Regions from separate parts of the Cetobacterium somerae genome, predicted to be linked through region 2. Evidence: riboswitches for the same ligand, from Rfam matches in the RefSeq annotation. Region 2 holds a riboswitch; the other holds the start of a gene.
The links. A riboswitch is a leader RNA that binds a small molecule or an ion and turns the genes downstream of it on or off. The one in region 2 is predicted to bind lysine.
Positions count from the first base shown of each region.

Region 1: linked by a shared signal. The riboswitch ahead of MKD34_RS00890 (alanine/glycine:cation symporter family protein) and the one ahead of MKD34_RS05600 (aspartate kinase) in region 2 are both predicted to bind lysine.

Region 1 covers NZ_CP092519.1:193,446-197,790, forward strand. Annotated here, with positions in the region: gene rfbD (dTDP-4-dehydrorhamnose reductase) at 1-365, shown strand, start outside; gene MKD34_RS00880 (dTDP-glucose 4,6-dehydratase) at 365-1,561, shown strand; gene galU (UTP--glucose-1-phosphate uridylyltransferase GalU) at 1,626-2,498, shown strand; lysine riboswitch at 2,558-2,729, shown strand; gene MKD34_RS00890 (alanine/glycine:cation symporter family protein) at 2,867-4,339, shown strand; gene lysA (diaminopimelate decarboxylase) at 4,341-4,345, shown strand, end outside.
Region 2 covers NZ_CP092519.1:1,225,845-1,230,189, forward strand. Annotated here, with positions in the region: gene MKD34_RS05595 (aspartate-semialdehyde dehydrogenase) at 1-814, opposite strand, end outside; gene MKD34_RS05600 (aspartate kinase) at 828-2,030, opposite strand; lysine riboswitch at 2,128-2,301, opposite strand; gene MKD34_RS05605 (argininosuccinate synthase) at 2,339-3,541, opposite strand; gene MKD34_RS05610 (basic amino acid ABC transporter substrate-binding protein) at 3,552-4,265, opposite strand.

The DNA of each region.
Region 1 (4,345 bases), 870 kb from region 2:
ACTGGAGTAAGTCTAGAGATATTTTAGGAATAGTTGATGATCAAGTATCAGTTCCTACATACTCATATGATTTAGCATTATACTCATTAAAACTTCTTGAAACTAAAAAGTATGGGTTATATCACCTAAGTAATAGCGGAGTAGCTTCAAAATATGATCAAGCAAAGTATGTTTTAGATTCTATTGGATGGAAAGGAACTCTAAACAGAGCTAAAAGTAGTGACTTTATATTACCAGCTAAAAGAGCTGAATATTCAAAGCTTGATAGTAGTAAAATAGAGACAGTTATAGGAGAGAAAATTCCAACTTGGGAAAGTGGAATAGATAGATTCCTAAATGAGATGAGAGAGAAGGGGGAACTTTAATGAAAACTTACTTAGTAACAGGTGGAGCAGGTTTTATTGGTGCAAACTTTGTTAAATATATGTTAGAAAAGCATGAAGATATAAAGTTAGTTGTATTAGATAAACTGACTTATGCTGGAAATCTTGGAACAATAAGAGAAGAATTAAAAGACTCTAGAGTTTCTTTTGTTAAAGGTGATATTTGTAATAGAGAACTAGTTGAAAACATATTTATGCAACATGATGTTGATTTTGTTGTAAACTTTGCAGCAGAGAGCCATGTGGATAGAAGTATAGAAAATCCTCAGATATTCTTAGAGACAAATATACTTGGAACGCAAAACCTAATGGAAGTTGCTAAAAATTTTTGGACAGTTGGAAAAGATAGCAATGGATATCCAATCTATAAAGAAGGAAAAAAATTCCATCATGTTTCAACAGATGAGGTATATGGAAGTTTAAGTAAAGACTTTGATATTCCAAGAGAGTTAATTTTAGATGAAGCAGTAGCTGCAATTGCAACTGGAAGAACTAACCTTCAAACTTATGGAGAGAAGATGTTTACAGAAAGTACTCCACTAGATCCAAGAAGTCCATATTCAGCATCTAAAACAGCATCAGATATGATAGTTATGGCTTATGGAGAAACATATAAATTTCCATTTAACATAACAAGATGCTCAAATAACTATGGACCATATCACTTCCCAGAGAAGTTAATTCCACTAATTATTAAAAACATCTTAGCTGGAAAGAAACTTCCTGTATATGGAAAAGGAGATAATGTTAGAGACTGGTTATATGTAATGGATCACTGTAAAGGTATTGATATGGTTATCTCTAATGCTAAGGCACATGAGATATATAATATTGGTGGATTCAATGAGGAGCAAAACATTAATATAGTAAAACTTACTATAGATACAATAGCTAGAATCATGAAAGAGGAGCCAAAATATCAGGCAGTTTTAACTACTGATTTAGCTAATATCAATTATGATTTAATAACTTACGTACAAGATAGATTAGGGCATGATGCAAGATATGCCATTGATCCAACTAAGATAGTAACTGAACTTGGATGGTATCCAGAAACACCATTTACAGAAGGAATAGAGAAGACTATTAGATGGTACTTAGATAATCAAGGGTGGGTAGAAGAAGTAGCATCTGGAGATTATCAAAAGTATTATGAAGAGATGTATAATAATAGATAAAAAAACTTCCCAAAAGAAAATCTTTTGGGAAATTTTATTTAAAATTATATTAAAGGAGAAAAGGATGAAAAAAGTAACTAAAGCTGTTATACCTGCAGCAGGATTGGGGACTAGAGTTTTACCTGCAACAAAAGCACAACCTAAGGAGATGCTAGTTATCGTTGATAAACCATCTCTACAATATATAGTTGAAGAGCTAGTAGAATCAGGAATAGAAGATATACTAATTGTAACTGGAAGAAATAAAAACTCTATAGAGGATCACTTCGATCACTCTTTTGAATTAGAAAATACACTAGCTAAACATGGAAAGGATGAACTTTTAGAAAAAGTAAAAACTATTCATGGAATGGCAAATATTTATTATGTTAGACAAAATCATCCACTAGGACTTGGACACGCAATACTAAAAGCAAAGAGTTTTATAGGAGATGATCCTTTTGTGATAGCTCTTGGAGATGACATTATGTATAATCCAGAGAAAGAGGTAACTGCACAAATAATAGAGAAATACGAAGAGTATGGTCATTCTATAATTGGAGTTCAAGAAGTTGAACCTAAAGATGTATCAAAATATGGAGTTATAAAACCAGTGGAAGATTTAGATTCTAAAACTGTAGTTATGTGTGACTTTGTAGAGAAACCAAAATTAGAAGAAGCTCCATCATTAAAAGCTTGTTTAGGAAGATATCTATTAACTCCAGATGTATTCCAATATTTAGAAAATACAGCTCCAGGAAAAGGTGGAGAGATTCAACTTACAGATGGAATTTTAGCTATGATAAATGATAATAAAAAAGTGTTAGCTTATAATTTTGATGGAATAAGATATGACATTGGAAATAAAATTGGATTGTTAAAAGCTAATATTGAATTTGGATTACGTAATAGTGAAACAAGTGAAGATTTAAAAGAATATTTAAAGGGACTTCAGTAATTTTATAAAAAAAATTTGCTTTAAATTTTTTTGTGTGATATTATGTGTCTAATAAAAAATACAAAGGTAGAGGTTGCAGAGGACAAGAGTAAGTTGGTGGAGCTAGACAAAGCTATGAAGTCAGTTGAAAGGGGAATTTGCCGAAATAAAAATTCGTCAAAATTTTTATTGGGGATATAGAGAATATCTATATAACTGTCATTAGATATCTAATGTTGTGCTATCCAAAGTTGTAAAGCAATTTTCTTATATATCATATAGTGAAATTTTACAAAACTACCATTAAATTTTTTTTGGTAGTTTTTTTTATTGGAAAAATATAAAATATATGAAAAATTGTAAAAAATTAAAAAAGGTGGGAATTAAATATGAGTTATTTAAGTAGGGTAAATGATGTTTTTAGTTTTTTAAATCCAATAACGGATGTTCTGTGGGAGTTTCCAAGAAACTTTGAGTTTTATAAGAGTATCCCAATAATAGGGGAGTTTTCACTAGCTATTTTACTACTAATAGGGTGTGGGCTATATTTCACTCTAAAATTAAATTTTGTACAGATTAGATATTTTAAAAGAAGTATAGATATTTTAAAAGTAAAAAATGAAACTAAAATTGGAATATCTCCAATGGCTTCTTTTTTACTAAGTAGTGCTACAAGAATTGGACCAGGAAATATAATGGGAGTAACAGGTGCTGTTTTAGCAGGAGGGCCTGGAGCACTATTTTGGATGTGGGTTAGTGCTTTCTTTGGAATGGCAACGTGTTTTGTAGAGGCTACTCTTTCTCAAATTTTTAAAGAGAAAAATGGAGATGATTATGTTGGAGGAATAGCTTATTATGGTAGAAGATTATTAAACAATAGTAAGTTAGCTGGATTTGTAATAGCAGTGGCATATATTTTCTATGCACTATTTACATTACCATCTCAGGTATTTCATATGTTTACAGCATTTGGATCAGTTGCTAGCCAAATTACTGGAAGTGTTTATGCTAGAACAGATACTTTATACATTGTAATAGGTTTAACTATTATCTTAATTACAACAATAATTATCTTTGGTGGAATTAGAAGAGTTGCACTAGCTACAGACTTTATAGTTCCAATAATGGCAGTGACATATTTTATAATAGCACTATTTTTAATAGGAATAAATTTAGATAAAGTTCCATACTTTTTTACAGCGGTATTTGCAGGAGCTTTCAGTCCTGAAGCTATCTTTGGAGGAGCTATGGGAATAGCACTACAACAAGGTATAAAAAGAGGTCTGATGTCTAATGAAGCTGGACAAGGAACAGTTACCATGGCAGCGGCAGCAGCAGAAGCAAAGCATCCAGTGGAGCAAGGATTCATTCAATCTTTTGGAGTTTTCGTAGATACTTTTGTAATTTGTACAATCTCTGGATTCTTAGTTATAATTGCTAATGTTTGGAATTTAGATGGATTTGATTTTATGGCTTTAAGAAGTGATAAGCTAGGTTATTTTATAACATCACTAAAAGTATTGTCTCCTGGAATGTTAGAAAAACCTATTCAGTTTTTAGTTGCTCTATGTTATGGAATGTTTGCTTTCTCAACAATTTTAGGGATGATAGCCTTTATAGAGGTTTCAGCAACTGAGATATCAAGAAATAAGGCATTTTTAAATATTATGAAACTAATCTCTTCACTAGTTTTCATACCTTTTGGAGTAGCATGTGTATGGTCAGGAGCAGAGTTAGATAATATTTGGATAATAAGTGATTTAACAAATATAATGATGGTATATATTAACGTACCTTTAATTATAATGGGATTTAAGTATACACAGATAGCTTTAAAAGATTATGAAGAAAAAGGAGACTAATATGAA
Region 2 (4,345 bases):
TATTATTTTTCACATCATCTTCAAGCACAATGCCTTTTGTTTCTCTAAATTTTACTTTTAGCTCTTCTAGATTCGCTTCTCTTTCTAACTCAACATTTATTGATATAGAATGTCCATTTAAAACTGGTACTCTAACACATGTTGCAGTTATTGGAAGATTTTTTTTATTTAAAATTTTACGAGTTTCATTTATCATTTTTTCTTCCTCTTTAGTATACCCATTCTCTAAAAAAGAATCTATATGAGGTAAACAATTATTAACTATCGGATGAGGATATGTTTTTGGTTCTTCTCCTTTTAATCCTCTTTGTAAATCCTCTATTCCTTTTATTCCACTTCCCGATACAGCTTGATATGTTGAATAAACAACTCTTTTTATACCATATAGCTCATCTATTATTTTTAATGGAACAACTGATTGAATCGTTGAACAATTCGGGTTAGCTATTATACCATTATTTTTAAATATATCCTCTGGATTTACTTCTGGTACAACTAGTGGAACATTTTCGTCCATTCTCCAAGCACTACTATTGTCAACCACTATTACACCTTTTTCACTTGCAATTGGAGCAAATTTCTTACTAATATCTCCTCCAGCTGAAAATAGTGCTATGTCTATCTCTCTATCAAAACTATTTTCTGTAAGCTCCTCTATCACTAAAGTTTTTCCTTTAAAAACAACCTCTTTTCCAGCTGAACGAGCCGAAGCAAAAAGATATAAATTTTTTATTGGCAAATCTCTCTCCTCTAAAACTTTTAAAAAAGTTCCACCTACCAATCCGCTTGCTCCTACTATTGCTATATTATACATTTTAGTCCCTCCATTATATTGAAAATACTTCTGCTAATTTTTCTACTACTTTTATTGTATCAGATTCTTTTATAATTAACGAGATTGAAATTTCTGATGTAGTACATTGATAAAATGATGAATCAATCTCTGCTAATACTTCAAAAACTTTTGCTGCTACGCCAAAATTACTTATCATTCCTATTCCTACTAAAGATATTTTTACAACTCCTGTTCTTTTTGTAACCTCTATATCTGGAATCTCCTTAGCAATCTCCTCTAATGATCTATTTAAAAAGTGCTCATCTGTCAAAGGACAAGTAAATCCTATACTTCCCTTAACGTTTTCAACTTCATTTTGTGATATCATATCAACATTAACACTATGCTTAGCTAAATTATTAAAAATGATTGCTACATTTTTAGGAATTGCTAAAAAGTTTTCTAAATTTACCATTATAACATTTTTATTTATAGATATTCCTGTTACAGCCTTTTTTTCAATTATTTCACTATTATCACATATATATGTTCCTGTTTCAACTCCTAAAGTTTGTCCAACGTAAATCTTAACACCATACTTTTTCCCTATTTCAACTGCTCTAGTTTCCATTACTCCTGCACCTAAATTTGCCATCTCCATCATCTCCTCGTATGAAATTTTTTCAAGTTTTTTAGCATTTTTATAAACTCTAGGGTCTACACCATATATTCCTGTAACATCTGTATATATCTCACAATCACACTTTAATGCTGCAGCTAAGGCAACAGCACTCGTATCAGATCCACCTCTTCCTAATGTTGTTATGTCGCCATCTTCATTTACCCCTTGAAATCCAGCAACAATTACAATTTTTCCATCTTTTAAATGTTTTTCTATTCTATCAATTTTTATACTTTCGATTTTATTTTTAGTATGTGTTCCACCTGTTCTTATTCCTGCTTGAGCACCAGTTAAAGAGATAGCCTTACGTCCAATTTCTTTTAATGCCATACTTAAAAGAGAGATTGATTTTTGCTCTCCTGTTGATAATAATGAATCAAGTTCTCTTACATCTGGAGTTTCTGAAATCTCTTTAGCTAACTTTATCAACTCATCTGTTGTTTTTCCCATAGCTGAAACTACAATTACAATTTCATCACCATATTTATAGTTTTTAGATATATCTTTAGCTATATCTTTTATTTTTTCTATTGTTGCAACTGAGCTTCCTCCAAATTTTTTTACTACTCTCATTAGTTCCTCCTTAGATGATTTTAATAATAAAAAAAGCGATAGTCAAAAAAATAACCATCGCTTAAAACTCTCATTTCAACTATGTTAGCTTAAAATAATCCACGATAGCACAACACCAATTTGGTGACAGTTACATAAATATTCTTTATGTACCCAGCTTAAATTTTTAGTAGAAAAACTTAAACTTCGGCAAATTTTCCTTTTAACAAACATCTTTGATCTACTAATCTCAGTTTATTTACTAATAAAATTTGCAACCTCTATCAAAATATTAATTTAAGGCAGAATATCACATTTTTTTTCAAATGTCAAAAGTTTTTTCTTAAAAGTGCTTCTATTTTAATCGGTAATCCAAAAAGATTTATAAATCCTTCTGCATCTTTTTGATTATAAACACTATCTTTTTCAAAAGTTGAATACTCCTCTGAATATAATGTAAATGGAGATGTCGTTCCTGCTAAAATAATATTTCCTTTATATAATTTTAGCTTTACTTCTCCCGTCACGAACTCTTGAGTTATGTCTACAAAAGCTGTTATAGCTTTTCTTAAAGTTGTAAACCATTGCCCATTATAGACTAATTTTGAAAAATCATGTGATAGTTTTATTTTTTCTTGATACGTATCCTTATCTAAGCATAATCTTTCTAACTCTTCATGAGCAAAAAATAAAATCGTTCCTCCTGGAGTTTCATAAACTCCTCTTGATTTCATTCCAACCAATCTATTTTCAACCATATCTAAAACACCAATGCCATGATTTCCACCAATTTTATTTAATTGTTTTATAATTTCTACTCCACTCATTTTTTCTCCATTTATCGCAACAGGAACTCCTTTTACAAATTCAATATTTATATACTCAGATTTTTCATTTGCTTCTTCTAGAGTCTTAACCCATTGTAAAACATTCTCATAGTTAGGCTCTTTCGAAGGACATTCTAAGTCAAACCCCTCATGACTTACATGGAATAAATTCTCATCTCTACTATAAGGAGATTTTTTATGAAACGGAAGTGTAATTCCATTTTTTTCTAGGTATTCAATCTCTTCCTCTCTTGATTTTATATCCCAAATTCTCCAAGGAGCTATTATTTTCAAAGATGGATCCAAAGCTTTTATAGCTAATTCAAATCTTACTTGATCATTCCCCTTACCCGTTGCTCCATGAGCTATATATTTCGCCCCTTCTATATGAGCCACCTCAACTAAAGCTTTTCCAATAACTGGTCTTGCCATTGATGTTCCTAATAAATATTTATTTTCATAAATAGCACCTGCTTTTAGTGTTGGAAATATATATTCTTCTACAAATTCATGAACTTTATCTACCAAATAAAATTTACTTGCACCTGTTAAATATGCTTTTTCTTCAATTGCTTTAAAATCCTCTATTTGTCCTACGTTTACTGCCACTGCAATGACATCATAATCATAATTCTCCTTCAGCCACGGAATTATAACTGATGTATCTAATCCTCCTGAATATGCTAAAATAACCTTTTCCTTCATCTCTCTCCTCCTAATTAAAATGTTTTATTATTAATTCATCATAAATACCCTCTGCTTTTATCTCTTCCAAAGCTTTATTTACTTTTTTAATAAGGTTTTCATTATTTTTTTCTGCTGCTATTGCATATTTTTCAACTTCACTACCTATTTCTATTATTTTTAAACCTTTATTTTTTGCCACATAACTTTGGGCTGGAGCTGAATCTAATATCATTGCATCAATATTACCACCTTTTAAAGCCATAATAGAAGATGGTGCTGAATTGTACTGAACTTTGTTAACTCCTTGAATTTTAGATACTATTAAGTCCCCTGTGTATCCAAGTACCACTCCTACTTTTTTATTTTTTAATGAATCCATATTGATTATAGTACCTTCATTTTCTGGAACTATAATAACTTGATTAGCTACAAAGTAATCATTTGAAAAATTTACAAACTTCTCTCTTTCTTTTGTTACTGTCATTCCTGCAATTATTAAATCTATTTTATTTGTTTGAAGTGCTGGCAATAATCCATCAAAAGCTATATTCTTTATTTTTATCTCTTTTCCAATTTTTTCACCAATTTTATTTATTAAATCAATATCAAACCCTACAATCTCCCCATTTTCCATATACTCAAAAGGTGCAAACTCTGCATTTGTTCCAACATATAAGACTTCTTTTGATAATACAATTGCTCCCATTAAAATAAATAATAAAGTTCCTAATATTTTTTTCATAATACCCTCCTAAATATTTTTTTGTATAAAAAAAGCCAGTGCTTTAAAACACTGGCTCAAATAACATAAATTTATAGAAT